Regions from separate parts of the Methylobacterium sp. Leaf111 genome, predicted to be linked through region 2. Evidence: predicted binding sites of a transcription regulator. Region 2 holds the regulator's gene; each other region holds the start of a gene.
What was found. Region 2 encodes PhoB, which activates phosphate uptake and scavenging genes when phosphate is short. Its sites were predicted from a motif close to TGTCATNNANCTGTCAT; they were not measured.
Positions count from the first base shown of each region.

Region 1: a site for PhoB is predicted at 1,896-1,912, ahead of ppk2 (polyphosphate kinase 2). Genes of this name have one in related genera too.
Region 3: a site for PhoB is predicted at 7,986-8,002, ahead of ASF41_RS21070 (Orn/Lys/Arg decarboxylase N-terminal domain-containing protein). Genes of this name have one in related genera too.

Region 1 covers NZ_LMNE01000067.1:117,904-127,978, forward strand. Annotated here, with positions in the region: gene ASF41_RS21110 (ABC-F family ATP-binding cassette domain-containing protein) at 1-1,544, shown strand, start outside; gene ASF41_RS21115 (hypothetical protein) at 1,629-1,757, opposite strand; gene ppk2 (polyphosphate kinase 2) at 1,953-2,870, shown strand; gene ASF41_RS21125 (enoyl-CoA hydratase/isomerase family protein) at 2,961-3,755, shown strand; gene minC (septum site-determining protein MinC) at 3,759-4,415, opposite strand; gene ASF41_RS21135 (iron transporter) at 4,854-5,192, shown strand; gene ASF41_RS21140 (PepSY domain-containing protein) at 5,189-6,718, shown strand; gene ASF41_RS21145 (DUF3325 domain-containing protein) at 6,715-7,053, shown strand; gene ASF41_RS21150 (ArgE/DapE family deacylase) at 7,106-8,398, shown strand; gene ASF41_RS21155 (hypothetical protein) at 8,495-10,021, shown strand.
Region 2 covers NZ_LMNE01000073.1:39,805-49,879, reverse strand. Annotated here, with positions in the region: gene ASF41_RS21700 (hypothetical protein) at 247-603, shown strand; gene ASF41_RS21695 (NAD(P)-dependent oxidoreductase) at 619-1,488, opposite strand; gene ASF41_RS21690 (alpha/beta fold hydrolase) at 1,531-2,550, opposite strand; gene ASF41_RS21685 (MFS transporter) at 2,866-4,194, shown strand; gene ASF41_RS21680 (SDR family NAD(P)-dependent oxidoreductase) at 4,269-5,081, shown strand; gene ASF41_RS21675 (matrixin family metalloprotease) at 5,174-6,202, shown strand; gene phoB (phosphate regulon transcriptional regulator PhoB) at 6,256-6,960, opposite strand; gene phoU (phosphate signaling complex protein PhoU) at 6,991-7,716, opposite strand; gene pstB (phosphate ABC transporter ATP-binding protein PstB) at 7,803-8,621, opposite strand; gene pstA (phosphate ABC transporter permease PstA) at 8,674-9,564, opposite strand; gene pstC (phosphate ABC transporter permease subunit PstC) at 9,598-10,075, opposite strand, start outside.
Region 3 covers NZ_LMNE01000067.1:100,445-110,519, forward strand. Annotated here, with positions in the region: gene ASF41_RS21025 (methyl-accepting chemotaxis protein) at 1-75, opposite strand, end outside; gene ASF41_RS21030 (GntR family transcriptional regulator) at 221-877, opposite strand; gene dctP (TRAP transporter substrate-binding protein DctP) at 1,058-2,077, shown strand; gene ASF41_RS21040 (TRAP transporter small permease) at 2,074-2,790, shown strand; gene ASF41_RS21045 (TRAP transporter large permease) at 2,787-4,139, shown strand; gene minC (septum site-determining protein MinC) at 4,374-5,087, shown strand; gene minD (septum site-determining protein MinD) at 5,101-5,916, shown strand; gene minE (cell division topological specificity factor MinE) at 5,913-6,212, shown strand; gene ASF41_RS21065 (NupC/NupG family nucleoside CNT transporter) at 6,246-7,496, opposite strand; gene ASF41_RS25305 (hypothetical protein) at 7,757-7,930, shown strand; gene ASF41_RS21070 (Orn/Lys/Arg decarboxylase N-terminal domain-containing protein) at 8,050-10,075, shown strand, end outside.

The sequences.
Region 1 (10,075 bases), on a different contig from region 2:
CCAAGGTCGGGCTCGTCGGCCGCAACGGCGTCGGCAAGTCGACGCTCTTCAAGATCATCCTGGGTGAACTGCAGCCGGACGGCGGCGCCATCCTGCTGCCGAAGACCGCCCGCGTCGCCTCCGTCGATCAGGAACACCCCGCGACCCCCGTCAGCCTGATCGATACGATCCTGGCCGCCGACGTGGAGCGCGAGGCCCTGAACGCCGAGCTGGAGACCGCCGCGCCCGAGCGCCTGGGCGAGATCTATGCCCGCCTCATCGAGATCGACGCCGACCGGGCCCCGGCGCGCGCCGGCGAGATCCTCGCCGGCCTCGGCTTCTCCGTGGAGGACCTCACCCGGCCGATGGCGGAATTCTCCGGCGGCTGGCGCATGCGCGTGGCCCTGGCCGCTGCGCTCTTCGCCGAGCCGGACATGCTGCTCCTCGACGAGCCTACCAACTACCTCGATCTCGAGGGCGCCCTCTGGCTGGAGGCGCGCCTGAAGCGCTACCCGCACTCGGCCCTGATCATCAGCCACGACCGCGAGCTCCTGAACAACTCGGTGGACGCGATCCTGCACGTGGCCGGCGGCAAGCTCGAACTCTACACCGGCGGCTACGACGACTTCGAGAAGCGCCGGGCCGAGAAGGCCCGTCTCCAGGCCTCGACCAAGCAGAAGCAGGAGGCGGAGCGCGCGCACCTGCAGAGCTTCATCGATCGTTTCAAGGCGAAGGCCTCGAAGGCCGCCCAGGCGCAGTCCCGCGTCAAGCGCCTCGCCAAGCTGGAGCCGATTGCCACCACCATCGAGGAGCACGTGGCACCGTTCCACCTGCCCTCGCCGAAGCGGCCGCTGGCTCCGCCCCTGATGCACCTTACCGACGCCACCATCGCGTATGGCGACGACGCGCCGGTGCTGCGCGACCTCAACCTGACCCTCGACGTCGACGACCGCATCGGATTGCTGGGGGTCAACGGCGCAGGCAAGTCGACCTTCGCCAAGATGGCGGCGGGCGCCCTCGCGGTGCGGGACGGGCGCATGGTGCGGGAAGGGCGCGTGCAGGTCGGCTGGTTCCACCAGCACCAGATCGAGGCCCTCGACCCGAAGGACACGCCGCTCGCGATCATCCGGCGCGAGCGCCCCGACGACAGCGAGTCGGCCCGGCGCGCCAAGCTCGCAAGCTTCGGCCTCGCCTTCGACAAGCAGGAGACGACGGTGGACGCGCTCTCGGGCGGCGAGCGGGCGCGCCTGCTGCTCAACCTCGTGGCGATGCAGGCGCCGCACCTGCTCATCCTCGACGAACCGACCAACCATCTCGACATCGACAGCCGGAGGGCGCTCCTCGACGCGCTGAACGATTACGGCGGGGCGGTCATCCTCATCACCCACGACCGCTCGCTGATGGAGCTGGTGGCGGATCGCCTGTGGCTGGCGGCCGACAACACGGTCAAGCCCTTTGCGGGCGACATGGACGATTACGCGAAATTCGTGCTCGACCGGACCCGGGCCGGCCAGCGTGCGCCGGGCCAGGGACGCGAGAAGAAGGCCAAGCGCCGGGCGGCCTGAGCCGCGAGCACAGTCCGGAGCCGGGCGGACTCAGCCGACCAGGGCTTTGGAAACCGGGCGGCCTCGGCCGCCCGGAGAGCGCTCTTACTTCCGCAGGATCTTGGTCACGAGGCGGCCGAGCGGCGTGCCGGAATCGTAGTTGCGGTCGTCGCGGACCACGGGACGATCCTCGTTGCCGAGGAGCTTGGTGACGATGCGTCCGATCAGGCTCATGGGTGGACCCTCCAGATGTGTGGGGCGCCGGGCGAGCCGGGCTCTCGGCCCGCGAAATGGCGCAGCTTGTCGTTCAACCCGCGATGTGCGGTCCCCGTTCCCTCGGACCGTCGCCGGCCCCTCACGTCGTATCAAGCCTGTCATGATGCCGTGGTCTAAGCGCAGCCGGCATTTCGGCGGGGACGGGGCTTCCACATGGACGGCGGACAGCGGGCAGCGCAGATCGAGGCGATCCGCCGGGAGGTCGCCGACGATTTCGACGAGGAACTCGAGCTCGAGATGGAGGACGAGCGCCTCGAGCGCCTGGCCGACGGACTCGGGCAGCCCGCCCGTCCGACCGGCCTCGACCGCAAGGTCTATTTCCGCGAGCTGTTCCGCCTGCAGCACGAGCTGGTGCGCCTGCAGGACTGGGTCCAGGCCCACAAGCTGCGCGTTGTGGTGATCTTCGAGGGCCGCGACTCCGCCGGCAAGGGCGGCGTGATCAAGCGCATCACCCAACGGCTCAACCCGCGCGTCTGCCGCGTCACGGCGCTGCCCGCCCCGAACGAGCGCGAGTGCACCCAGTGGTACTTTCAGCGTTACGTCGCCCACCTGCCGGCCGGCGGCGAGAACGTGCTGTTCGACCGCTCCTGGTACAACCGCGCCGGCGTCGAGCGCGTGATGGGGTTCTGCTCACCCGACGAGGTGGAGGAATTCTTCCGCTCCGTGCCCGAATTCGAGCGTATGCTGACCCGCTCCGGGATCATCGTGCTCAAGTACTGGTTCTCGATCACCGACGAGGAGCAGGCCTTCCGCTTCCAGATGCGCATCCAAGATCCGCTGAAGCAGTGGAAGCTCTCGCCGATGGACGTGCAGTCCCGCCGCCGCTGGGAGGACTACACCAAGGCGAAGGAGGACATGCTGGCCCGGACGCACATCCCCGAGGCGCCCTGGTGGGTGGTCGAGGCGGTCGACAAGAAGCGCGCCCGCCTCAACTGCATCAGCCACCTCCTGACGCAGATCCCCTACGGCGACGTCGCGCATCCGCCCGTGCACCTGCCGGACCGCGAGCGCAACGACGACTACACCCGCCACCCGGTGCCGCCCGGGATGTTCGTGCCGTCCGTGTTCTGAGGCGGGAAGGGGGCCGGCCGCTTGCTCCGCCCGGCCCCGATGGGCGAGAGGAAGGGGCACGCATCCGCGCCCGGCGCCCAGGGACCCCGCATGACCCAGATCGACGAACTCCTCTTCACGGTCGAGGGCGGCATCGCGCGTCTCACCCTCAACCGGCCGCAGGCGCGCAACGCGCTCACCTTCGGGATGTACCAGGGCCTGATCGACGCCTGTGCGCGCCTCGAGGCGGACGGGAGCGTCAAGGCCCTGGTCATCACGGGTGCGGGCGAGAAGGCCTTCGCGGCCGGCACCGACATCGCCCAGTTCCGGAGCTTCACGAGCGCGCAGGACGCGATCGACTACGAGCGCTTCATGGACCGGGTGATGGGCGCGCTGGAGCGCCTGTCCGTGCCCACCATCGCGGCGATCGCCGGCGCCTGCACGGGCGGAGGCGCTGCCATCGCGGCGGCCTGCGACCTGCGGCTGGCCACCCGCGACGCCCGCCTGGGCTTTCCCATCGCCCGGACCCTGGGCAACTGCCTCTCGCTGGGCAACCTGCGGCGGCTCTCCGCCCTGATCGGGCCGGCGCGGGTCAAGGACATGATCTTCACCGCCCGCCTCGTCGGGGCCGAGGAGGCCCTGGCCATCGGGCTCGTCGGCGAGGTCGTGGCCGATGCCGAGGCCCTGGCGGCCCGCGCCACGGAGCTCGCGACCCTGGTGGCCGGTCACGCGCCGCTCACCCTGCGGGCGACCAAGGAGGGCCTGCGCCGCCTTCAGGACGCGGACGATGCGGGCGACGAGCGTCCCGGCGACGACCTGATCCGCCTCTGCTACACAAGCGCGGATTTTCGCGAGGGTATGGAGGCGTTCCTCGCCAAGCGTCCCCCGGCCTGGACGGGCCGGTAGGGCCTAGTCCAGACCGGCCACCTTGATGGCATCGCCCTCGAGACGGACCTGGGCGGGCAACCCGCGCTGGACCGGGCCGAGGTCGTCGGCGGTGCGGTAGAGCCCGTCGATGGCGATGAGTTCCGGCTCGAACCGGCGGCAGGTGATGCGCGCCTCCGGGTTACCGGCCGCCCCTGCGATCGCCCGGCCGCGCAGGGCGCCGTAGACGTGGAGCGAGCCGCCCGCGATCACCTCGGCCCCGGAGGCCACAGAGCCCATCACGGTGATGTCGCCCTCTAGGTGCAGGATCGTCTGTCCGGAGCGCACGGGCGTATCGAGGATCAGCGAGCGGAACGGAGCCGGCGCGGACGGCACGACCGGCGCGGCATCCGCCGTCGCTTCCGGGGTCGGGACCGCATCGACCGGGCGCCCGCCCGCCGGGGGCGGGGGCAGGCCGGCCCCGAGCTGGCCCGGATCGGCCCCCTCGATGCCCATCACGGCCACGTCGCGGGCGGCGAGGTCGGCCACCAGGGCGACGAGGGCCTCCCGCTCGAGCCCGAGCCCGGCCACGTCGAGGATGACGGGGCGACCCACGAAGAAGGCCGGCGAGCGCCGGGCCAGCGCGTCGAGCTCGTCGAGCCAGTCCGAGACGGGTAGCACCGGGGCGAGCACCAGGGCCATGAACGAGCGGCCGCGGAAGCGGATCGGGGGACGGGGGGAGCTTGCGGTCACGATCGGGTGTCTTGTTTCTCGGGCGGTGTGGGCGGGAAGCGGACGCTCGCCGTCACCTTATCCTAACCCGCGGTCCGGTTGCACAGGGCGCGACCTGCGGCCCGTCAACACGAATTCCGCGCGCCGCCACCGTCCTGCGCGCCGTCACACTGGCGTGCGAACCGCGACGTTGCCGCAGGCGCGACGCAGCATCCCAAAGTCGAATTGGAATGATTCCATAACATAGGGTTTGCGAGCCCAAGACCAGGATCGCTATAGCGGGGGTGATCCTCACGCGTTGGGGACTCGGCCGGCGCTTTGTCCCGGCCGGGATTGCCGATCTTGCCTGCCGTTGCGGGGCCTGTCTCCGCACCGGTCTCGCTCGTGTAAGTCTCGAAGGGTTTGCCCGTGACGGAGATTTCCGGTCCCCTCGACAGGGCCCGCTTGCGACGTGGCTGGCGCTACCGCTCCGCGGTGGCGGCACGCGTGGGGCTGGCGGCCTTCGGCGGATACGCCCTGGCCGGGCTCGCGACGGCGTTCCTGTCGCTGACCCTGCCGATGGTGCGCTCCGAGGCGGTGGCCACCGCGACCCTGATCAGCTTCGCCATCCTGGCCGGCGCCGTGATCTGGGTCTTCGCCGCCCGGACCCTGCTGCGCGCCGCTCTGGGCCTCGGGCTTCCGATCGCGCTGGTGGGCCTCGGCCTCTGGCTGGCCCTCGACGGCGTCGCGATGGGACCGCCCGCATGAGACAGGGATTTCGCCAGTCGATGGCCTGGCTCCATACCTGGGCCGGGCTCGTCACCGGGTGGGTGATGTTCGCCGTGTTCGTCACCGGCACCGCCACCTATTACCGCGCAGACCTCTCGCTCTGGATGCGCCCGGAGCTGCACGCCGGTCCCTCCGATCCGGTTCCGGCCGCCGAGCGCGGCGTCGCCTACCTGAAGGCCCATGCGCCGAAGGCCATGGCCTGGTACGTCTCCGTGCCGCAGCCGGACCGGCCGATGATCGCCGTCTACTGGATGGACAGCCTGGAGGCTCCCCTCGGGCAGGCCATGCTCGACGTCGAGACCGGCGCGCCCACCAAGGCACGCGACACCCAGGGCGGCGACTTCTTCTATCGCTTTCATTACGAGCTCCAGATGATGCCGGTCCTCGGCCGCTGGATCGTCGGCGCCGCGGCGATGATTCTTCTCATCGCCCTGATCTCCGGCATCGTCACGCATCGGCGCATCTTCGCCGATTTCTTCACCTTCCGGCGGGACAAGTCGGCCCAGCGCGGCTGGCTCGACGCCCACAACGTCACCGGCGTCCTAGCCCTGCCGTTCCACCTGATGATCACCTATACGGGGATCGTGACCCTCGGCGTGATGTACATGCCCTGGGGCGTGACGGCGGCCTACAAGGGCGACGACCTGCGCTTCTACGTCGAGGCGGCCCAGACCACGACCTGGCGCCCGGCCGCCGGCCGACCCGGCGAGGCCGTGCCGCTGGCGCCGCTGCTGGCCCGGGCCCAGGGCGAGGTGTCGGAACCCCTCGAGATGGTCATCGTCAACAATCCGGGCGATGCCAACGCCACCGTGGTCGCCGTCTTCGAGGAGCCCCACGGCCTCGCCCACCAGCATCCGCAGATCGCCTTCGACGCCGCCTCCGGGACCGTCGTCGAGCGGGTCGAGCCCTTGAAGCCGGCCGCCCAGGTCTTCACCAGCTTCATGGGCCTGCACGAGGCGCATTTCGCCAGCACGGCCCTGCGGGCACTGTTCTTCCTCTGCGGCCTGCTCGGCTCGGCCACCATCGCCACGGGCCTCGTCCTCTGGACCGTCGCCCGGGCGCCGAAGGCGGGCGAGGCGCCGGGCTTCGGCCTGCGCCTGGTGCGCGGCCTCAACCTCGGGACGATCCTCGGCCTGCCCATCGGCATGGCGGCGTTTCTCCTCGGCAACCGGCTGCTGCCCGTCGACCTCGCCCACCGGGCGACCTGGGAGGGAAGCGTCTTCTTCGGCGCCTGGGCGCTGGCTGCCTTCGTGTCCCTGCTTCGCCCGCACCGCAGGGCCTGGACCGAGCTGGGCCTCGCCGCCGGCTTCCTGTTCGGCGCCGTGCCGGTGGTCGGCGCGCTGACCACGGATCGCGGCCTGGATTTCCTGGCCTTCGACGCCGCCATGCTGGGGCTGGGCCTCGCCCTGGCCCTCGGGGCGCGCAAGGTTTCCGACTACGAGGCGCGCCGGCAGGCCGCACGCCCCGGTCCGGCCCGGGTGCCCGAAGGTTTCGCCGAAGCATGACGCCGCTTTCCATCGCCCTCAACCTCGCCCTCAGCTTCGCCGGGCTGGCGGCCCTCTGCCTCGCCATGGACCGCCACCACCGGGCCATCGCCGGGCGCAGCCAGACGCGGACCCGCGCCGGGGCGCTGCGGCTCGCCGGCTGGGCCGCCATCGCGGCCTCCTTCGCGGCCGCCGTGGTCACCTCGGACTGGAATTTCGGCCCTGTGCAGTGGATCGGCTCGCTCACCGGCGCGGCGCTCCTGGTGGTCGGGCTGGTGTCCTACCGCCCGGCCTGGATCCGCCCGGCGGCGCTGCTTGCCCTGCCCGTGGCGCTGGCGGCGGCGCTGCTCGCCTGAACCGGCCGGCACCGCTATCCTGGCCGCACCCCTCGCCAGCGCCGGAGCGCCGATGCCCCTCGATCCCGCCCTTGCCGCCCGCATCGCCGAGGCCGTCGCGGCAGGATTTCCCGAGCAGGTCGCCCACACCCAGGCCCTGGTGCGGTTCGGGTCGACGCGGGGCGCGGAGCACGCGATCCAGGATTTCGTCTTCCGGGCCTTCCGCGCCCGCGGCTATGCCATCGACCGCTTCACCATGGACGGGGCCGCCCTTGCCGCCCATCCGGGCGGGGCGGCGATGTCGGAGGCGCATTCGCAGGCGCCCCTCGTCGTGGGCATCCATCGGCCGCGGGCCGAGACCGGGCGCTCGCTGATCCTCCAGGCCCATGTCGACGTGGTACCGCCCGGCCCCGCGGATCTCTGGACCCATCCGCCCTTCGAGCCCGTCATCGACGGCGACTGGATGTACGGCAGGGGGGCGGCCGACATGAAGGCGGGCCACGCCGCCAACCTGTTCGCTCTCGACGCGCTGGCCCGGATCGGCCTTCAGCCCGCGGCCACCGTCACCCTGCAATCCGTGGTCGAGGAGGAATCCACCGGCAACGGCGCCCTGATGACCCATCTGCGCGGCTACCGCGCCGATGCCGTGCTGGTCCCCGAGCCCGAAGACGAGAAACTCGTGCGCGCCAATGTCGGGGTGCTGTGGTTCACCGTCGAGGTCCGCGGCCGTCCGGTCCATGTCCGCGAGATGGGCGCCGGCGCCAACGCCATCGACGCCACCTATCGGGTGATCGGCGCCCTGCGGGCCCTCGAGGCGCGCTGGAACGCCGAGAAGGCGGCCCATCCCCACTTCGCCGACCAGCCCGACGCCATCAACCTCAATGTCGGCCGGATCGCGGGCGGCGACTGGGCCTCCTCGGTGCCGGCCTGGTGCCGGATCGACTGCCGCATCGCCCTCTATCCGGGCGTTTCGGCGGCGGAGGCCGCCCGCGCGGTGGAGCAGGCGATCGGCGATTTCGCCCGGGACGACGCCTTCCTGTCGAACACGCCGCCCCGCGTCAGCTTCGACGGCTTCTTCGCCGAGGGCTACGCCCTGGCGGAGGGATCGGAGGCCGAGGCGGCGCTCGGCCGGGCACACCGGACCGCAACCGGCGCGGACCTACAGAGCTTCATGTCGCCGAGCTATCTCGATACCCGGGTCTACGCCCTCTACGACCGGGTGCCGGCGCTCTGCTACGGCCCGATCAGCCAGAACATCCACGGCTTCGACGAGCGCGTCAGCCTCGCCTCCGTGCAGCGGATCACCACCGCGATGGCCCTGTTCATCGCCGAGTGGTGCGGGACGGAGGCCCGGGACGCTGGCTGACCCGGCGACCCTGCGCGGAAATGTGAGGACCGACGGTGTGGATGGCGCCCCGGCGAAGCCTTGTCGAACCGCGGGGCTACGCTAACCCTCTCCACCGTGACACATCCGCGGACCTTCCCCCTCGCTGCGCCCTCCGGCGTTCCCCGTCAGCCGGCTCGCCCGCGGGTCGTCCCGTCGGCGTTTCTGCCGCTTCTCCTGGGGTTCGCGGCAAGCCCTGCCGGCGCGCAGACCACCGATACGAGTTGCTACGTCACCGGCGGCGGCACCCTGGAGATCTGCCGGGGGAGCGAGGCCGAAGGGGTGTTCTTCGCGCCCCCGGCCTGTGAATCCGCCAGCGGCGTGCAGGTGATCCGCACGACGCCCGGCACCGGACCGCTCCAGGCCGTGTACCAGGCCGAGACGCCCCTGATCGCCAAGAAATCCCGGCGCGGCGCTGCGGACGGGGCCTGCGCGCCGCGCCGTGCCACCGACCCCCTCGACGGCGGCTCGGTCCGCTCCGGGGCGATGCCGGAGCAACTCGCCACCACGATGCCGCCGACCCAGGGGCGCCTGTGGGAAATGGCCCGCGAAGTCGCCCGCAGCCAGGAGGGCGCCGGCGCCCAGGAGCGCGGACGCCGCCGCGGCCGTCGCCGGGCCGAACCCGCACCGGCCCCGGCGCCCGAGCCGGCCGGCGAGGGCATCGCGGCCCGGCATCCGATGACGGTGGCGGGGCGCGCCTGGGGCGGGGATGCCTACAGCTACGTGTTCTTCCTCGCGGCGGTGCCCACCGAGGCCGGCAACCGGCACGCGCTGCTCCAGGCCCGCACGCTGGACTTCGCCAGCTTCGACATCCGCGGCCGCACGGAGGCGGGCACGGTCTGGACGCCGTTCGGCGGGGACCGTCCGGAAGCACGCTCCCGCCGCGGCCGGTCGCGGACGCCCGAGGCGCCGAGCCCCAGCGCCGTCCTCGACGAGACCGGGGCGGCACTCATCGGCAACTGCGCCGGGCAGGGCTTCGACCGCACCGATCTGGTCGGCGCGATCAGCGTGGTCGATCAAGTCTACCACTACTACTACACCGACGTGCTGCCCTCGGACTGCAACGAGCCGGCGGCGAACCGGCGAATGGGCCTCTACCTGCGCACCAGCCGGGATCTCACCGCCGACCGCGTCTGGTCGCCGGCCCGGACCGTCGCCGAGCCGCTGCCGGCCCAGAGCCTGGTGCGGGTGGCCAAGGCCCGGGACATGGACCGCTGGGTGGCGGCCTATCGCTGCAACCGCCCCGCCAACACCATGGACGGTCCCGTGGCCGACATCTGCGTGCAGTACACCGCCGACCTCGCGCCGGGCTCGCTGGCGGGCCTGACCTGGTTCTCGGAGCCGCAGGCGATCATGCGCTCCACCGCCTATCTCGGCCTGCGCTCGGGCGGCGACGGGTCGGGCCGTTTCGGACGCGGCCAGCATTTCTGGATGACGGACCGGTACGGCAACCTCGCGACCCCGACGAACTACCGCGCCAAGGCCGGCTTCCTGACCTGGCTCGACCGGCTCGCGCCGGGGCCGGGCGGCGCGAACGCGTCCAGCGTGTTCGGCCGCCCCGTCTACTGGGCCACCTGGTCCGTGCGGCCGGTGGCGGCGAAGTAGCGGCCGGGCCCGGCGCGTATCGGTTGGAGCGGGGCATCGGGCTCGACCGTGTGC
Region 2 (10,075 bases):
GCGGGATCGCGGCCCTCCGGGCGGGCGAGTCCGGCGACAGGCTCGTGACCCGGGCCGATGCCGCGCTCTCCCGCCGAAAGCACAGGGGCCGGACCCCGGTCACCTCGGACGGGGACGCGATTTTCGCCCGTGGCGCGGCTTGGGCCCCCGAGGCGTGGCGCGGTGCTGCGTCAGAGCGGGCGACGAACGGGCGAGGCCATGGCGCGTTGCCTCCCCACAGGTCCGCCCCCGGACACGGAGCCCCCCATGACCTTACGATCCGAAACACCCCCGTCCCCGGGCAACCTCGCGGTCGCGACGCCGCCCGAATCCGACCGGCCCACCACCGCCATGCTGAAGGCGGACATCGACAGCGGCCGGACCGGGGACAAGATCGCCCAGTACGACCCCGGCCTGTCGCAGCTCGGCACCGACGACGAGGCGGCCGGCAACGCCCCCTCGCATGCCCGCGTGGCGCTCGCCCGGAAGACCGAGGCCGCGCCGCCGAAGGCGCGGGAGGCTGCGAGGCAAGAGACCGGCGGCGGCTGGGTCATGCCGCTGTTCATCGGCCTCGCCGCCCTGGTGCCGGTGGTGGTCGGCGTGTCGCTCTTCGTCTTCCGCTGAAGGCGGAAACCGCCCTCAGGCCGTCCGGCCCCGCCGGCGGGCGACCTCGGCGAGGGCCGCGAGGTCCTTCTCGGCGTCGCCGTGGCCCATCGCCTCGATGAGGTTGTCGCGCAGCACGCTGGCGAAGGGCATCGGCACCCCGGCGGCCCCGGCCGCGGAGAGCGCCAGTCCGACATCCTTGGCGCCGAGCTTGAGGTTGAACCCCGGCGGCTCGTAGCGCCGGGCCGCGATGAGCGCGCCGTAGTTCTTGTAGACGGGGGAAGCGAACAGGGTGTTCGTCAGGAGGTCGAGGAGGTCGGCCCCCGTCACCCCGTGGCCCTCGGCCAGGGCGGCCGCCTCGCCCATGGCCTCGATCGCCGCGATCAGCATGAAGTTGCCCGCAAGCTTCACCGCGTTGGCCCGGTGCGGCTCGGGCCCGAAGCCCCAGGTCCGGGCGCCCAGGGCGTCGAGGAGCGGCCCGGCCCGGTCGATGGCCGCCGGTTCGCCCGCCGCCACGATGTTGAGGGCGCCGGCCTCGGCGACGTCCGGGCGTCCGAAGACCGGAGCGGCGATGTAGGGCACGCCGGCACGGGCGTGGATGGCGGCGAGCTCCTGCGCCAGGGCCACCGAGATCGTGCTCATCGAGAGATGCAGGCCCGGGCGCGCGGCGCCGTCGAGGAGGCCCCCCTCCACGATCACCGCCCGCAGGGCCGCGTCATCGGCCAGCATGGTGATGGCCGCATCCCCGGCGAAGGCCTCGGCGGCGCTCGCCACCGGGACCACCCCGTCGAGCCCGTCGGCCGCGCCGGCCGAGCGGTTCCAGACCCGGACCCTGTGCCCGGCCCGGACCAGGCTCGCCGCCATGCCGCGGCCCATCCGTCCGAGGCCGATCACGCCGACATCCATGCGCACGCTCATGTCGTCTCTCCCGTCGTGGTGGCCCGGCGCTCAGTGGCCGTCGAGGAATTCGAGCGTCAGGCTGTTGAACTGGTCCGTCACCTCCATGTGGACGAGGTGCCCGATGCCGGGCAGCACCACGGCGCGGCCGTTCGGCATCCGGCCGGCCAGCGTCCGCGCGTGCTCGGCATTGCGCCCCATCCCGGCCCGGAGGGCTTCCGGCGCGAAGGGCTTGCCAGGGGCGTTGTGGTCGTTCTCGCCCATGATGAAGAGGGTCGGGACCGGGAGCAGCGGGATCTCGTGCACCACCGGCTGCCCCCAGATCGCCTGGTAGGCATTGACGAAGGACTGCAGCCAGCGCGGATACTCGCCCGAGCCCTTCACCCGCTCGCGCAGCGACACGAAGGGTTCGATGGCGGAGGCCGGCAGCGACAGGGCGTAGTTCGTCATCAGCTGGCGGCGGTAGGACTCCGCCGTGGCGTCGCCCTCCAGGCGCAGCAGGGTGGCGTCGGAGACCGGCGGCACCGTGAACCGGTAATCCTCCAGGCCGATCGGCGCTTCGAGGACGAGGCTGTTGACCCGGGTCGGGGCATTGCGCGCGAGGCGCACCGCCAGCATCCCCCCCATGGAATGGGCCACCACGTCGACCCGCGCCAGGCCGAGGGAGTCGAGCAGCGCCACGGTGTCGGCCGCCATGGCGTCGAAGGTGTAGGGCCCCACGGGCTTGGCCGACTTGCCGAAGCCGAGCTGGTCCGGGGCCAGCACCCGGTAGCCCGCGCGGGTCAGGGCCTGGATCACCGGCTGCCAGTAGCTCGACGGGAAGTTGCGCCCGTGCAGCAGCAGGACGGTCCGGCCGTTGGCCTGTCCCTCCGCGGGCACGTCCATGTAGGCGAGGCGCTGGCGCTCGCCGTCGCGCATCCGCTCGACATAGAAGACCGGGTACGGGTAGGCGAAGCCCTCCAGGGCGATGCCGAGGGGCGCCGTGTCGTTGGCGCTCGGCTGGGCGGCGGCGGTCGCCACGGACAGCAGGGCCGCCAGCAGCAGGGCGGAGAGTTTGAGGAGCGCGTCCATGTGGGGTCCCGGCAACGGCGCGCAATCCTACGCACCGGGCTGACATAGCGCAGGTTCCACACCAGCGTCGCCCGATCCCGGTGACAAACGACACGCCGCGTTTCCCCGGCCCTTGCGGTTTCCGGCCCGGCGTCCCAGGGCTCGGCCATGACCACCGACGTTCCCGGCCCGGATCCGCGCAGCCGACCTTCCTCCCCGGACCGGACGACGTCCCGGGATCAGGATCCCTCCCAGGGTCAAGATCTCCCGCACCAGGATCTCCCGCCCCGGACACCGCCCGAGCCCGGACTGGACGGCATTCCGGTGCGCGAACGCATGCTGGCGCTCCTCGCGATCGGCCTCGCCATGACCATGGCGGTCCTCGACGGCGCCATCGTCAACGTCGCCCTGCCGGTGATGGCCAAGGACCTCGGGGTCGAGCCCTCCGCGGCGATCTTCGTGACCAACAGCTTCCAGATCGCGGTGACGGCCGCCCTGCTGCCCCTGGCCGCCCTGGGCGACATCCTGGGCTATCGCCGGATCTACCTCGCCGGTCTCGCCGTGTTCACGGCGGCGTCCGTCGCCTGCGCCTTCGCCCCCAGCTTCGAAGCCCTGGTGGCCGCGCGGATCGCGCAGGGGCTCGGGGCCGCCGGCATCATGAGCGTGAACACCGCCCTGGTGCGCTTCATCTACCCGCAGCGGATGATCGGGCGCGGCGTCGGCAACATCGCCCTGGTGGTGGCCATGGCCTCCGCCGCCGGTCCGACGGTGGCGGCCGCCATCCTGTCGGTGGCGAGCTGGCCCTGGCTGTTCCTGGTCAACCTGCCGGTGGGGCTGATCGCCCTGACGGTGGGGGCCCGCACCCTCCCGGTGACGCCCCGGAGCGGCGGGCGCTTCGACGTCCGCAGCGCCCTCCTCAACGCCGTGACCTTCGGGCTCCTCATCATCGGGGTCGACGGCCTCGGCGACCCGGTGACCCGGGGCGTGGCGCTGGCCGAGATCGGGGCGGCCCTGGCGATCGGCGCGGTGTTCGTCCGGACCCAGACCCGGCTGGCGCGCCCGCTCCTGCCCGTCGACCTCCTGCGGATTCCCGCCTTCGCCCTGTCGATGGCGAGCTCGGTCGCCTCCTTCGCGGCCCAGATGATGGCCTACGTCGCCCTGCCCTTCTACTTCCAGGACGTCCTGCACCTCTCCGAGACCCAGACCGGCTTCCTGATGACGCCGTGGCCCCTGGCCATCGCCCTGATGGCCCCGATCTCGGGGCGCCTCGCCGACCGCTACGCCCCGGGGCTGCTCGGCGGCCTCGGCCTCGCCCTGATGGCCACCGGCCTGACGGCGACGGCCCTCCTCCCCGCGGGCGCGTCGCATCCCGACATCGCCTGGCGCCTGACCCTGTGCGGCCTCGGCTTCGGGTTGTTCCAGTCGCCCAACAACAAGGTCATCATCACCAGCGCCCCGCGGGACCGCAGCGGCGGGGCGAGCGGGATGCAGTCCACCGCCCGCCTCACCGGACAATCCTTCGGCGCGGCCCTGGTGGCGGTGATCTTCGGCCTGCACCAGGGCGGCCCGCCGGCCGGGCCGGTGACCGCGACCCTGTGGTGCGCCGTCGCGCTGGCGAGCCTCGGGGCGGTGACCAGCGTCCTGCGGCGCCAGCCCCGCGCCTGACGCATCCGCCGCGATCGCACCAGGGCCCGACCTGCGCGTTGACCCGGATCAGTGCCTCTCCGAAGGACGATCCCATGAACCTCGACCTTTCCGGCAAGCGCGCCCTCGTCAGCGGCTCCACCAGCGGCATCGGCTACGCCATCGCCAAGGCCCTGGGCGAACTCGGCGCCAACGTGGCGATCAACGGGCGGACGCAGGACCGCGTCCGCGACGCCGTCGACCGCCTGAAGCGCGAGACCGGCCGTGCCGGCTTCATCGGGGCGCCCGGGGACGTCGCCAGTCCGGACGGGGCGGCCCGCGTGGTCGCCGGCCTGCCGGACGTCGACATCCTGGTGAACAACACCGGCATCTTCGAGCCGAAGCCGTTCTTCGAGATCCCGGACGAGGACTGGCAGCGGTTCTTCGAGACCAACGTGATGAGCGGCGTGCGCCTCGCGCGGGCCTACACCCCCGGCATGGTCGCGCGCGGCTGGGGCCGGGTGGTCTTCATCTCCAGCGAATCCGGCGTGAACATCCCGGTGGAGATGGTCCACTACGGGATGACGAAGACCGCCCAGCTCGCCGTGGCCCGGGGGCTCGCCGAGACCGTGTCGGGCAGCGGCGTCACCGTGAACAGCGTGCTGCCGGGGCCGACCCTGTCCGAGGGGGTCGCCGATTTCATGAAGAGCATGGCGCAGGGGCAGGACGGCGGAGCCGGGGGCGAGGTCGACCTCGACGCCGCCGGCCGCGCCTTCGTGGCCGAGCACCGCCCGACCTCGCTGATCGGCCGCCTCGCCACCGTCGAGGAGGTCGCCAGCATGGTCGCCTACATCTGCAGCCCGGCCGCCAGCGCCACCAGCGGGGCGGCGCTGCGCGTCGATGGCGGCGTGGTGCGCAGCATCGTGTGAGGACGTGCCGCCCCGACGCGTGGCGGCCGGTCCGGTAAGGATTTCGCAACCTCTGCCGCCGACCCTGGCCCGAACGCACGGGAGGGCGGTCGATGGGGGATTATGCGCTGGAAGGTCCGCGCTGGGGAACGGGCGCGGCAGGCACGGGCGGCGGCACCGTCACCTGGGCCGTCGACGGCACGATCCCCACCGGCTTCGTGAGCCTCCTCCAGGCCGCCTTCGCTACCTGGGCCGCCGCCGCCGACATCGCCTTCCAGCAGGTGGCCGCAACGGCCAACGCCCAGATCGACTTCACCCTCGGGGGGATCGACGGGCTCGGCAAGACCCTGGGCTACGCCACCTATTCCTACAGCGGCCAGCGCATGCAGTCCGCGGAGGTGACCTTCGACAGCGGCGAGGGCTGGCACGCCTCCGGCGCCCGCATCGTCGGCACCCAGAACGTGGATCTCTCCCTGGTGGCGCTGCACGAGATCGGCCACGCGCTCGGCCTCGACCATTACGACGCCAAGCCCGAGGTGATGAACGCCATCCTCGACAGGGGCATCACGACCCTGGCGGCCGGCGACATCGCCGGGATCCAGGCCCTGTACGGTGCGCCGCCCGCCCCGGTGGTGGCCGCGGCGGCACAGACGAGCCCGGTCGCCGGCACCGCCGTCACGGCGGTCTATCGGTTCTACGACACCCGTACGGGGGATCACTTCTACACCACGAGCACGGCCGAGAAGGCGCAGATCGAAAAGACGCTGCCGTGGTTCACCTACGAGGGCACCCCGTGGGCGGCCCCGGCCCAGGGCGCCGACACGGTGGACGTGTTCCGGTTCTTCGACACGGCCTCGAACGCCCACTTCTTCACGACGAGCGTCGCCGAGCGAGATCAGGTCGTCAAGACGGCGCCGACCTACACGTACGAGGGCGTGGCCTTCGAGGCCTACGCGGATGCGGGCGCCCCCGGCGGCCTGACCCTGGAGCGCTTCTACAACACCCAGACCGGCCAGCATCACTTCGCCGGCAGTGCCGAGGAAGCCAACGGCATCAACCACGGCGCCGCCGGTCCGGGCTGGGTCGACGAGGGCAAGGCCTTCACCGTCCACCTGCCCACCGACGCGATGATTTTCGCCTAGGCGGCGGGCCCGGCTGTCCGCCTGACGGCTGGGCCGGCGCGCCTCGGGATCGGCTACTCGGCCTCGGCCTCGAACATCTCGTCGAAGGAGTAGCCCGAGCCGCGGACCGTGCGGATCGGGTCGCTCTGGCGCGGGCGGTTCAGGGCCTTGCGCAGGCGCCCGACATGGACGTCGACCGTGCGCTCGTCGATGTAGATGTCGTGGCCCCAGACGCCGTCGAGGAGCTGCTCGCGCGAGAACACCCGGCCGGGGCTCTGCATCAGGAATTCGAGGAGCTTGAACTCGGTCGGCCCGAGATGGATCTCGCGGCCTTCCCGGCGGATGCGGTGGCTGACCCGGTCGAGCTCGATGTCGCCGGCCACCAGCAGGTTGGCGACGTGGGCCGGCTTGGCCCGGCGCAGCAGGGCGCGGACCCGGGCGAGGAGCTCCGGCACCGAGAACGGCTTCACGATGTAGTCGTCGGCGCCCGTTCCGAGGCCCCGGATGCGGTCGCCCTCCTCGCCCCGCGCCGTGAGCATGATGACAGGCAGCCGCTCGGTCTCGCGCCGGGCGCGGATGCGGCGGCAGAGCTCGATCCCCGACAGGGCCGGCAGCATCCAGTCGAGCAGGACGAGGTCGGGCACCTGCTCCTGCAGGCGCAGGTCCGCCTCGTCGCCGCGGGCGGCCGAGTCGACGATGAACCCCTCGGCCTCGAGGTTGTAGCGGAGGAGGAGGGTCAGGGCCTCCTCGTCCTCGACGATCAGGATACGCGTACTCATCGTGCGCTTTCGATCAGAGCGGCACGGGGGTCAGGCCGCGCCGGGCATGTCCACGGTGGCGTAGTTGGACGCGTCGTTCTTCGGGCGCTCGCGCTCGGCCAGGAGATTCTCGCCGGTGACGAGGTAGTGGATCGTCTCGGCGATGTTGGTGGTGTGGTCGCCGATGCGCTCGATGTTCTTGGCCACGAACAGGAGATGCGTGCAGAACGAGATGTTGCGCGGGTCCTCCATCATGTAGGTCAGGAGCTCGCGGAACAGGGAATTGTAGAGGGCGTCGATGGCGTCGTCGCGCTCCCAGACGTCGAGGGCCGCCTTGGTGTCGCGGCTGGCATAGGCGTCGAGGACGTCCTTGAGCTGCTCCTGCACCAGGTCGCTCATGTGCTGGACGCCGATGACGATCTTCTGCGGCTGGATCTGGTCGGCGATCGCCACGACGCGCTTGGCGACGTTCTTGGCGAGGTCGCCGATGCGTTCGAGATCGTTCGACACGCGGATCGCCGTCACGGTCTCGCGCAGGTCGATGGCCAGGGGCTGGCGCCGGGCGATGAGCAGGATCGCCCGCTCCTCGATCTCGCGCTGGAGGGTGTCGAGGCGGGCGTCGGCGGCGATCACCGCCTGGGCCAGGGGCGCGTCCCGGCGCACCAGGGCCTCGCCGGCCTCGGTCATCATCTTCTCGGCGATGCCGCCCATCTCGGAGATCGAGCGGCGCAGGTCCTCGAGGTCCGTATCGTAGGATTTGACGATGTGGTCGGGCATGGGGTTCGCTCCTCGATCGGGCCCGCCTGTCCGGGGCCCGCCCTGGCGGTGATGGGGGACGCGGGCCGAGACCGGCCGGCGGAGGATCAGCCGAAGCGGCCGGTGATGTAGTCCTGCGTCTGGCGCTTTTCCGGATTCATGAAGATGCGCGTGGTGGGCCCGAACTCCACCAGTTCGCCGAGATACATGAAGGCGGTGAACTGCGAGATGCGCGCCGCCTGCTGCATGTTGTGCGTGACGATGACGATGGTGAATTCCGAACGCAGCTGCTCGATCAGCTCCTCGATGCGGCCCGTCGAGATCGGGTCGAGGGCCGAGGTCGGCTCGTCGAACAGGATCACCTCGGGGCGCTGGGCCACCGTGCGGGCGATGCAGAGGCGCTGCTGCTGGCCGCCCGAGAGGCCCATGCCGGATTGCTTGAGCTTGTCCTTCACCTCGTCCCAGAGGGCGGCCTTGCGCAGGGATTCCTCGACGCGCATGTCGAGGTCGGCCTTGGGCAGCTTCTCGTAGAGGCGCAGGCCGAAGGCGACGTTGTCGTAGATCGACATCGGGAACGGGGTCGGCTTCTGGAACACCATGCCGATGCGCGAGCGCAGCTCGTTCAAGTCGACCCCGGAATCCAGGACGTTCTGGCCGTCGAGGAGGATCTCCCCTTCCGCGCGCTGGTCCGGATACAGGCTGTAGATCCGGTTGAAGGTGCGCAGCAGGGTGGACTTCCCGCAGCCCGACGGGCCGATCAGCGCCGTGACCTGGCGGTCGTGGAAGTTGAGGTTGACCGACTTCAGGCCGTGGAAGCTGCCGTAGTAGAAGTTCAGGTCCTTGACGGCGATGCGGACCGGTGAGGACTCGTCGGCCTTGTGGCGTCCGGTGAGCTGCGCGGACGTGATCCCGGGGGCGGCGTTCATCGGTTCAAGATCCTATCGGGCGAAGCGGCGGGGACAGGCGGCGCGCGGGTGATCAGCGCGACCGCTCGGTCTTGATGACGAAGCGGGCCACGATCGACAGGGCGAGGATCGTGACGGTGATGAGGAGGGCGCCGGCCCAGGCGAGCTGCTGCCAGTTCGGATAGGGCGAGAGGGCGAACTGGTAGATCATCACGGGCAGGTTCGGCACGCCGCCCATCAGGTTGGGGGCGAACCAGCTGTTGTTGTTGAGCGCGGTGAAGAGCAGCGGCGCGGTCTCGCCGGCGATGCGGGCCAGGGCCAGGATGATGCCGGTGACGATGCCGGCGCTGGCGCCGCGCCAGGTGATGCTCCGGATGACGATGGAGGGCGGGGCGCCCAGCGCGGCGCCGGCCTCGCGCAGGGTCGAGGGCACGAGGCGCAGCATGTCCTCGGTGGTGCGCACGATCACCGGGGTGGCGATGATGGCCAGCGCCACCGCGCCGGCCCAGCCGGAATAGGAGCCCATGGGGCGCACCATCAGCGTGTAGACGAACAGGCCGATGAGGATCGAGGGCGCCGAGAGCAGGATGTCGTTGAGGAAGCGGATGACGTCGGCGATCTTCGAGTTGCGGCCGTACTCGGCCAGGAACGTCCCCGCCATCACGCCGACGGGCGTCGCCACCAGGATGGCCAGGAGGGTCATCACCAGACTGCCGAGGATCGCGTTGGCGATGCCGCCGCCCTCGGAACCGGGCCCCGGCGTCGGGGCGGTGAAGAGGGTCGGCGAGACGCCCTTGATGCCCTCGACCACCAGCATGAACAGGATCGAGCCGAGCACGACGATGCCCACCAGCGTGGCGATCGTGCTCGCCAGGATCAGGATCCGGTCGGCGACCCGGCGGCCGGGCCGGACCCGGCTGATCCGGGCCGGGGCGGCGGTGGTGAGGGGGTTCGCGGCGTCCATGATGCGGCTCCTGACGACTCGGTGAGGCTGGCCTCAGGCGACCTTCGCGCGGCGGGTGAGGAGGCGCGCGACGATCAGGACGAAGAAGGTGATGACGAAGAGGATGCAGCCGAGGGCCATCAGGGCGTTCAGCTGCATCCCGTCGGCCTCGTTGAACTCGTTGGCGATGCGCGAGGCGATGGTGGAGCCCGGGTCGAAGACCGAGCCCGAGAGGCGGTTGGCGTTGCCGATGACGAAGGTCACCGCCATGGTCTCGCCGAGCGCCCGGCCGAGGCCCAGCATGATGGCCCCGATGATGGAGACCGAGGCCTGGGGCACCAGCACGTGGCGCACCACCTCCCAGGTGGTGCAGCCGATGCCGTAGGCGCTCTCCCGCAGCACCGTCGGGATCTGGTCGAGCATGTCGCGGGTGATCGAGGCCACGAAGGGCACGATCATGATGGCCAGGATGATGCCCGCGGTGAGGATGCCGACGCCCGAGGGGACGCGGGCATAGAACAGGGTGCCGACG
Region 3 (10,075 bases), on a different contig from region 2:
GAGGCCCTGCCCGGTGGTGATGAGCGCCAGTAGACCGAAAAGGCCGATCAGCGTCGACTTGAGAGAGAGGCGCATGGGGAAAGCCGGTGACCGCTTGGCGAGAAAGAGCGTTCCTCGATTAGCGGGCCTCCCTTAAGATTGACTTGCCCTTCACCCGGCGACATCCACCAGTTGTGTCGTCGCCCCGGGCGGCGATGCGAGCGAAGCCCTCCGCGAAGGGTCAGGCCGCGGCGTTGATCGAGCGCAGACCCGCCACAAGATCCGAGAAGCGGTCGCCCTGGACGATGACGTGCGCCCGCAGCCGGTCGGAAGCCGCGGTCTCGTCGCCCGACACGATGGCGGCCACGATGGCGTCGTGCTCGGCCAGGGACTGGCCGAGGCGGTTACGGGCGCGAAGCTGGAGTCGGCGGAAGGGCGCCAGCCGCCGGTGCAGCTGGCGCGCCTGCTCCTCCAGGAACCCGTTCCGGCAGGCCCGGTACACCACCGTGTGGAAGATGTAGTTCTCCGCGTAATAGGTCTCGGGGTCGCCGGCCGCGGCCGAGGCGGCGCAGGCCGCCAGGGCCGCCTTGAGGGCGGCCTCGTCGTCGGGGATGAGCCGGCGCGCCGCGAGCCGCCCGCAGGAGGCCTCGATCTCCGCCATGGTCTCGAACATCGCGATCAGGAGCTGTGGGTCGGGGGCGCTGACGATGGCCCCGCGCCGGGGCTTGATCTCCACGAGGCCCGTCATCGCCAGTTGCAGCAGCGCCTCGCGGATCGGCGTGCGCGAGACCCCGAATCGCTCCGCGAGTTCCGTCTCGTCCAGGCGCGCGCCGATGGCGAGGCGACCGTCCACGATCTCGGTCTCGATGGTCTGCCTGAGGCGGCGCGATTGGTTCATGCGCTGAGATCCCGGCCCGTCCTAATCCCGCCGACTCGCAAAAATCAGGCGTCCACCATTATTCAATCGCGTTGACAAAATATACAAGGCGTCGTTTCATGTATAACGAAGACGCGGTGCAGTATAAATGCTGCGCTGCAAAAACGAGCGGCCGGGGTCCGGCCTAGGGAGAGACACGCCATGATGCTGACACGCCGTGCCCTCGTTGCCGGCGGCCTCGCCGCCCCAGCCATCCTGTCCCTGGGCTCGCGGGCCCAGGCTGCCACCACCCTGAAGCTCTCCCACCAGTTCCCCGGCGGCACCATCGACGAGGGCGACTTCCGCGATCGCATGTGCCGCAAGTTCGCGATGGCCCTGGCCGAGCGCTCGAAGGGCGCCCTCGAGGTGCAGGTCTATCCGGGTTCGTCGCTGATGAAGACGAACGCCCAGTTCGCGGCCATGCGGAAGGGCGCCCTCGACCTCTCACTCTACCCTTCGCCCTACGCGGGCGGCGAGGTGCCGGAGCTGAACATCGGGCTGATGCCGGCGCTGGTGAGCTCCTACGAGCAGGCCATCGCCTGGAAGAAGGCGCCGGTGGGCCGCAAGCTCACCGAGATCCTCGACGCGAAGGGCATTATCCTCGTTTCCTGGGTCTGGCAGGCGGGCGGCGTCGCCAGCCGGGAGCGTCCCCTCTACGCGCCGGCCGACGCCAAGGGCCTCAAGGTCCGGGGCGGGTCGCGCGAGATGGACCTGATGATGAAGCAGGCCGGCGCCGCCACGCTCTCCATTCCTTCGAGCGAGTCCTACGCCGCCATGCAGACGGGCGCCTGCGACGCGGTCATCACCTCGTCCACCAGCCTGATCTCGTTCCGCCTGGAAGAGTTGGGCAAGGCCCTGACCTCGGGCCGCGAGCGCTCCTACTGGTTCATGCTGGAGCCGCTGATGATGTCGAAGCTCGCCTTCGAGCGCCTGCCCAAGGACCAGCAGGACCTGATCATGACCATCGGCGCCGAGCTCGAGCCGTTCGGGCAGGCCGGGGCCAAGGCGGACGACACCAAGGTCGAGGAGATCTTCGCCAAGGCCGGCGCGAAGGTCCAGAACCTCGACGAGAAGACCCTGGGCCAGTGGCGTGACATCGCCCGGGATACCGCCTGGAAGGACTTCGCCGGCAAGTCGGCCGGCTGCGCCGAGCTCCTCAAGCTGGCGGAGCAGGTGTCGTGAGCCACGCCTTCGACGCGGCCTCGGCCGCCGCCGCGACGCACACGACGGCAGAGCCCCGGGTTCCGGGGCTCCTCGGCACCATCGACCGGGCCCTGAAGGGCGTCAATCACGTCATCATGCTGCTGGGCGGCATCGCGCTCGTCTGCGCCTGCCTGGTCCTCAGCTACAGCGTCGTCATCCGCTACGTCCTGCATGAGCCCACCGACTGGCAGGACGAGATGGCGGTGTTCCTCATCGTTGGCGCCACCTTCTTCTCGGCCGCCGCCGTGCAGGCCAAGCGCGGCCACGTGGCCATCGAGGCGCTGACCGGCCTGCTCTCGCCGCGGGTCAACCGCGCCCGCCTCCTGGTGGCGGACGTGATCAGCTTCGTCTTCGTGACGTTCTTCGCCTGGAAAAGCTGGACTCTGCTTCATGAGGCCTGGGTCGACGGGCAGGTGTCGCAGTCGAGCTGGGGGCCGCCGCTCTGGATTCCCTACATCCTGATGGCGATCGGCATGACCCTGCTGGGCCTCCAGTTCGCCCTGCAGATCGCCGAGGAGATCCTCTACGGCGCCGAGAAGGCGGGCTGGGCGAACCCCAAGATCGGCCTTGGGGCCGATCTCAACCGCGATGCAGCGGGGCAGTCCGGCGCCACACCGACGGGCACGCGGCCCCTCGGCGATCCCCTCGCCAACACCGTGCCGGACACGAAGGTCACCGGGAGGCATCCATGAGCGTCGCGGCCATCGGCTTCCTCTATGCGGGGGCCACCCTGAGCGCGATGCTCGCCGGCATCCCCATCGCCTTCGCCCTGGGCTTCGTCGCCCTGGCCTTCATGTATGTCTTCATGCCGGGCGCCTCCCTCGATACGGTGGCGCAGAACGTCTACGAGGAGATGGCCTCGATCACCCTGCTGTCGATCCCGCTCTTCATTCTGAAGGGCGCGGCGATCGGGCGGTCCAAGGCCGGCCAGGACCTCTATTCGGCCATGCACGCCTGGATGCACCGCATCCCCGGCGGCCTCGGCATCGCCAACGTGTTCGCCTGTGCGCTCTTCGCCGCCATGGCGGGGTCGAGCCCGGCCACCTGCTCGGCCATCGGCTCGGCCGGCATCCCGGAGATGCGCAAGCGCGGCTACTCGCCGGGCTTCGCCGCCGGCATCATCGCGGCGGGCGGTACCCTCGGCATCCTGCTGCCGCCCTCGATCACCATGATCCTCTACGCGGTGGCGGCCGAGCAGTCGCTGGGACGCCTGTTCCTCGCCGGCATCGGACCGGGCCTGCTCCTGGTCGGCCTGTTCGCGGCCTGGTCGGTCTACCGGTTCCGCGCGGAATACGCGGCCGCGAAGGTCGCCTACGAACGGAACGGCACCGCTTCGGCGATCCTCGCGGAGGACACCTACAGCATGCGTCAGCGCTTCTCGACGCTGCCGCGGGTGCTGCCCTTCGTGATCCTGCTCACGGGCGTGATGGTGGCGCTCTACGGCGGCTACGCCACTCCGTCCGAGACGGCGGGCCTCGGCGGCCTCCTGGCGCTGGGCCTGATCGCCGTCATCTACGGCGTCTGGCGCCCGCGCGACGTCAGCCCGATCCTCACCGCGACCCTGCGGGAATCGACCATGCTGATGCTGATCATCGGCATGTCGCTCCTCTACGCCTACGTGATGAGCTACCTGCACATCTCGCAGTCGGCTGCGGCCGCGATCGTGGCGATGCAGCTCTCCCCCTGGGTGCTGCTGGTGACGATCCTCGGCCTCGTGATCCTGCTCGGCTTCTTCCTGCCCCCGGTCTCGATCATCCTGATGACGGCGCCGATCATCCTGCCGCCCCTGAAGGCGGCCGGGTTCGACCTCGTCTGGTTCGGCGTCGTGATGACCATCACCATGGAGATGGGCCTGATCCACCCGCCCGTGGGCCTGAACATCTTCGTCATCAAGAACATCGCCCCCGACATCCCGCTGAAGGACATCATCTGGGGCACGCTGCCCTTCGTCATCCTGATGGCGGTGGCGATCCTGATCCTCTGCCTCGTCCCCGGCATCGCCATGTGGCTGCCGAACTGGCTGCTGCCCACCACGCGGTGACGGCGGGCGTCGCTCGGGCGATGACCCTCACATACGGACCCGGCCCCGGAGGGGGCGTGCGACAGGCCCCAGGCCGTCGCGCGCGCCGTCCGGGGCCGATGCTTGTTCGCGTGCTCCATCCCTGGATCATCGGATCAGAGGAAAATGCGCGCCTTTAATCCTTTGAACACGGGTTGTTAACGAAGCGGTAACCATACCGGGCATCAATGGTCTGGTAAGGAATCGCGAGAGCCCGTGACTGACACAAGCCCTCCCCGCAGACCCGTTCAGCTTCGTGGCCGCGCCTTCAAGTCCTTGGTGCTGGCCCCGGAGACACCGCTTCCCGATTGGTTCGCCGATCTGGACGAGGCGCTCCAGCGCTCGCCGACCCTGTTCGACGGGCGCGCCCTGATCCTCGACGTGGCGGCGCTGGCGCCCGCCGCGCCTGACCTCGACAGCCTGCTCGCCGAACTCGGCAGCCGGCAGATCCGCATCCTCGGCATCGAGGGTACGGACGTGTCTCTCCTCGGACCGGGGCGCCCGCCGCTCCTCGTCCAGGGACGGCCCTCGAACACGATCGAGATCCCGGCCCAGCCGGAGCCGGAGCCCGAGGTGCCGCCGGCACCTCCCGAGCCGGCCACGACGTCCCTCACCATCGAGGGCTCGGTCCGGTCCGGGCAATCCATCGTCCACCCCACCGGCGACGTCACCGTCATGGGGTCGGTCTCCTCCGGCGCGGAGATCCTCGCCGGCGGCTCCATCCACGTCTACGGCGCGCTGCGCGGCCGGGCCATCGCCGGCGCCGCCCGCAACCCCCGCGCCCGCATCTGCTGCCGCAAGTTCGAGCCCGAGCTTCTCGGCATCGACCGCCTCGTCCGTACGGCCGAGGAGATGGGCAACCACTTGCGCGGCAAGGCCGTGCAAATCTGGCTCGATGGCGGCGCCATCAAATTCGCATCCTTGGATTGAGGAGACAGCTCATATGGCCAAAATTCTGGTCGTGACATCAGGCAAGGGCGGCGTCGGCAAGACGACGACGACGGCGGCCCTCGGCGCGGCGCTCGCGCAGGCCGGCAAGAGCGTGGCGGTGGTCGACTTCGATGTCGGCCTGCGCAACCTCGACCTCGTGATGGGCGCCGAGCGGCGCGTCGTCTACGACCTCATCAACGTGGTCAACGGCGACGCCAAGCTCAACCAGGCCCTCATCCGCGACAAACGCCTGGACAAGCTCCACCTGCTGCCCGCCTCGCAGACCCGCGACAAGGATGCGCTCACCGACGAGGGCGTCGCCCGCGTCATGGACGAGCTGCGCGAGAAGTTCGACTGGGTGATCTGCGACTCCCCGGCCGGCATCGAGCGCGGCGCCACGCTGGCCATGCGCCACGCGGATGTGGCGGTGGTGGTCACCAACCCCGAGGTCTCCTCGGTGCGCGACTCCGACCGGATCATCGGCCTGCTCGACTCCAAGACCCTCAAGGCCGAGCGCGGCGAGACCATGGAGAAGCACCTGATCCTCACCCGCTACGACCCTGCCCGGGCCGATCGCGGCGACATGCTCAAGATCGAGGACGTGCTCGAGATCCTCTCGATCCCGCTGCTCGCCATCATTCCGGAGAGCATGGAAGTCCTGCGCGCCTCCAACGTCGGTTGCCCGGTGACCCTGAACAATCCGCTCTGCGCCCCGGCCCGCGCCTACACCGACGCCGTGCGCCGCCTCAACGGCGATGCGGTCCCGATGTCGGTCCCCACCGACAAGAAGTCCTTCCTCGACAAACTCTTCACCCGGAGGGCAGCATGAGCCTCCTCAACATGTTCAACCGGCGCGGTTCGGCGCCGGTCGCCCGCGACCGCCTGCAACTCATCCTCGCCCATGAACGGGCGGGGGTCGGCGGCTCCGATCTCGTGATGGTGCTGCGCGAGGAGATCCTCGCGGTCATCGCCAAGCACGTTGAGGTCAACAGCGACAAGGTCCAGATCCGCCTCGACCGCGGCCAGGACATGTCGACCCTCGACATCGATATCGAGCTGCCGCTCACGGCCGTCGCCAAGGCCGGCCCCGCAAAGGTCAAGGCGGCGAAACTCGCCGCCGCATGACCCTCCGCGCAAGCATCCCGGCCGGCACTGCCGTCAGGCCCCGATGAACAACCCGGCGAGCGTCGCGCTCGTCAGGTTGGACAGGGTGCCGGCCAGGATCGCGCGCAGGCCGAAGCGGGCGATCTCCGCCCTGCGCTCGGGCGCGAGGCTGGCGAGGCTCGCGAGCTGGATCGCCACCGAGGTCAGGTTGGCGAAGCCGCAGAGCGCGAAGCACAGGATCGCGGCCGTGCGCGGATCGAGGCTGCCCGCCTTCAGGACCGGCGAGAGCTGCGCGTAGGCCAGGAACTCGTTGAAGGCGATCTTCTGACCCAGCGCCCCGCCGACGAGGCCGGCCTGGTCCCAGGGCACGCCCATCAGCCAGGCCAGCGGCGCGAACACCGCGCCGAGCACCCCCTCCAGGCTCAAGGCGGGATAGCCGAACAAGCCCCCCGTCCAGCCCATGAACCCGTTCAGCAGGGCGATCAGCCCCGTGAACGCGATCAGCATCGCCCCCACCGAGACCGCCACGGCGAGCCCCTTCTGGGTGCCGTCGGCCGCCGCCTCGATCACGTTGACCGCCCGCGTCTCCGCGAAGGTGACCCGCGTGGAGGTGACCCGGCTCGGCTCCGTCGTCGGCACCAGGATCTTGGCGTAGAGAAGCCCGCCCGGCACCGCCATGGCGCTGGCCGCCAGGAGGTACTCCATCGGCACGCCCAGGGCCGCGTAGCCGGCCAGAATCGTGCCCGCCGTGGAGGCGGCCCCGCTCGACATCACCGCGAACAGCTCGGCCGAGGTCAGCGCCCCCAGGAACGGGCGCAGCGCGATGGCGATCTCGCTCTGGCCGATGGCGATGGTGATCACCGCCGAGAAGGTCTCGATCGGCGAGGTGCCGATCAGCCGCCGCAGCACGGCGCCGATGCCGCGCGCGGCCGCCTGCATCACCCCGAAATGGTAGAGCACCGCGATCAGCGCCGAGACGTAGAGGATCTGCGGCAGGATGCGCAGGGCCAGGATGAAGCCGCTGCCGCCGAACAGCTCGAACATCCGCGGCTCGACGAGGCCGCCGAACAGGAACGCGGTGCCCCGGTCGCCGTAGTTCAGCACGGTCTGGACGAATCCCGCCGCCGCCGCGAGGCCTGTCCGGCCCGCCGGGATGAACAGCACCAGGGCCCCCAGCGCCACCTGCAGCGCCAGGGCCGAGAGGACCACGCGGGGCGAGATCGCCCGCCGGTTGGTGGAGAACAGCACGGCCACGGCCAGCAGCAGGGCGAGGCTCATCCCTGCGTGAAAAAGCTTCTCGACCATGCCGCCCCGCTGTTCTGCCTTGCGCGGAGCAAGCCCGATGCCGGGGCGTTTGTCGCGGGTGAAATGGCGCTGTCTCCCGGCGCCGGCGGGGAAGGATTGCCGGAGACAGGGCCGCCCGCCTGGTTCCGCGCCTCCATTCCCTCCGCCGCGCCCGGCCGGTCCTGTCCGGGCGCTCGCGCCTGCCGCGGGACGAGATCGCCGGGTGAAACGCCGCCGAGACAAAGCGCCCGCTCGTCACACCGTCGATCCGCACCGCGCGGGTGCTGCCGCCGACCCGGGGCACCGGCAGGTTCGGCCTGACCATCGAGGGGCTGGTCCTCGGCGAGGTCGAGAACGGCGCGCGTCTCGTCCTGTTGATCTGCGGCCTCGCGGCGCTGGCGGTCGACCACATGATCCGCCCGCGCGGGCTCGTCAAACGGCGCGGCGGATCGTAAGCCGGCTCTCTGTCGCGGCGGGGCGTACCTGAAAACACCGCGACCGCCGCACGATCGTCATCGAAGCGTCACGTCCCGTCGCGAACGGTGCGCCAAACGCCTCTGGGAGCCTTTTCCGCATGGACTTCTTCCGCCGCTTCACCGTCCTGATGTGTGCGCCGAACTTCGACCCGGACGATCTTGAGGGCGTGCGCGTCCAGCAGATCATCGGCTCCGTGGAGAAGCTCGGCTTCGAGGTGGTGCGGGCCCGCCGCGTCGAGGATGCGGCCATCGCGGTCCAGACCGATTCAGCCATCGGCTGCATGGTGGTGGACTGGGGCAAGCGTGGCCTCGACGGCAAGGCGGCGGCCCTCATCAACCTGATGCGCAAGCGCGGGCTGGAGATGCCCATCGTCATCATGGTCCGCCGCAAGCGCCTGGAGGATATCCCGGTCGAGGTGCTGGACTTCATCGACGGCTACATCTTCCTGGCGGAAGAAACCCCGGACTACATCGCCCGCGGCCTGGTGAGCCGCGTGAAGCAGTATGCCGAGACCCTGAAGACGCCGTTCTTCGGCGCGCTGGTGGATTACGCCGAGCAGGGCAACCAGCTCTGGACCTGCCCGGGCCACAACGGCGGCATCTTCTACAACCGCTCCCCGATCGGGCGGATTTTCGTCGAGCATCTCGGCGAGGCAGTGTTCCGCGACGACCTCGACAACTCGGTGCTCGATCTCGGCGATCTCCTCGTCCACGAGGGCCCGGCCCTGAAGGCGCAGAAGGAGGCGGCCGTCATCTTCGGGGCGGAGAAGACCTACTTCGTCCTGAACGGCACCTCGGCCTCCAACAAGATCGTGCTCTCGGCCCTGGTCGCCGAGGGCGACCTCGTGCTGTTCGACCGCAACAACCACAAGGCCGCGCATCACGGCGCGCTGTTCCTCGGCGGTGCGATCCCGGTCTTCCTGGAGACCGACCGCAACGCCTACGGCCTGATCGGCCCGATGTACCACGAGGCCCTGGACGAGACGCGCATCCGCGAGAAGATCCGCACCAACCCGCTGATCACCGACACGGAGGCCTGGCGGCGCGAGCGGCCGTTCCGCGTCGCGGTGGTCGAGCAGTGCACCTATGACGGCACGATCTACAACGCGCAGATGATCCTCGATAAGATCGGGCATCTCTGCGACTACATCCTCTTCGACGAGGCCTGGGCGGGCTTCATGAAGTTCCACCCGCTCTTCGCCGGCCGCTTCGCGATGGGCTTGAAGGGCCTCGACGAGACCTCGCCGGGCATCATCGCCACGCAATCGACCCACAAGCAATTGGCGAGCTTCTCCCAGGCCTCGCAGATCCACACCAAGGACAGCCATATCCGCGGCCAGACCCGGCGCATCGAGCACCGGCGCTTCAACGAGACCTTCCTGGTTCACGCCTCGACCTCGCCGTTCTACCCCCTGTTCGCCTCCCTCGACGTCGGCGCGCAGATGATGAAGGGGCGCTCCGGCGTCGTCCTGTGGGACGACACGATCCGCCTCGGAATCGAGTGGCGCAAGAAGGTCCGCGCCATCCGCCGCGAGTTCGAGGAGAAGGAGGGCGATCCGCTCAAGCGCTGGTTCTTCGATCCCTTCGTGCCGGACACGGTCGAGGGACCGGACGGCAAGGTGCCGTGGGAAAGCCTGTCGACGGACGAACTCGCCGGCAACGTGAAGTACTGGGAACTGACACCCGGCGCCGACTGGCACGGCTTCACCCACGTGGCGCCCGACTACGCCATGACCGACCCCAACAAGCTCACCGTGCTGACCCCGGGTTTCAACCGGCACACCGGGGAATATGCCGCGCACGGGGTGCCGGCGCCGATCGTGGCGCAGTACCTGCGGGAAAACCGCATCGTGCCGGAGAAGAACGACCTCAACTCGCTGCTCTTCCTGCTGACGCCGGGCGTCGAATCCTCGAAGGCCGGCACGCTGATCTCGGGGCTGGTCGCCTTCAAGCGCCTGCACGACGACAACGTGCCGTTGGAGGAGGCGATGCCCGAATTCGTCCGGCGCCGGCCCAACCGCTACAAGGGCGTGCGCCTGCGCGACCTGTGCGCCGACTTCCACGCCTTCCATCGCGAGCACGGCACCAGCACGCTCCAGCGCAAGCAGTTCGAGCCGGGGCACC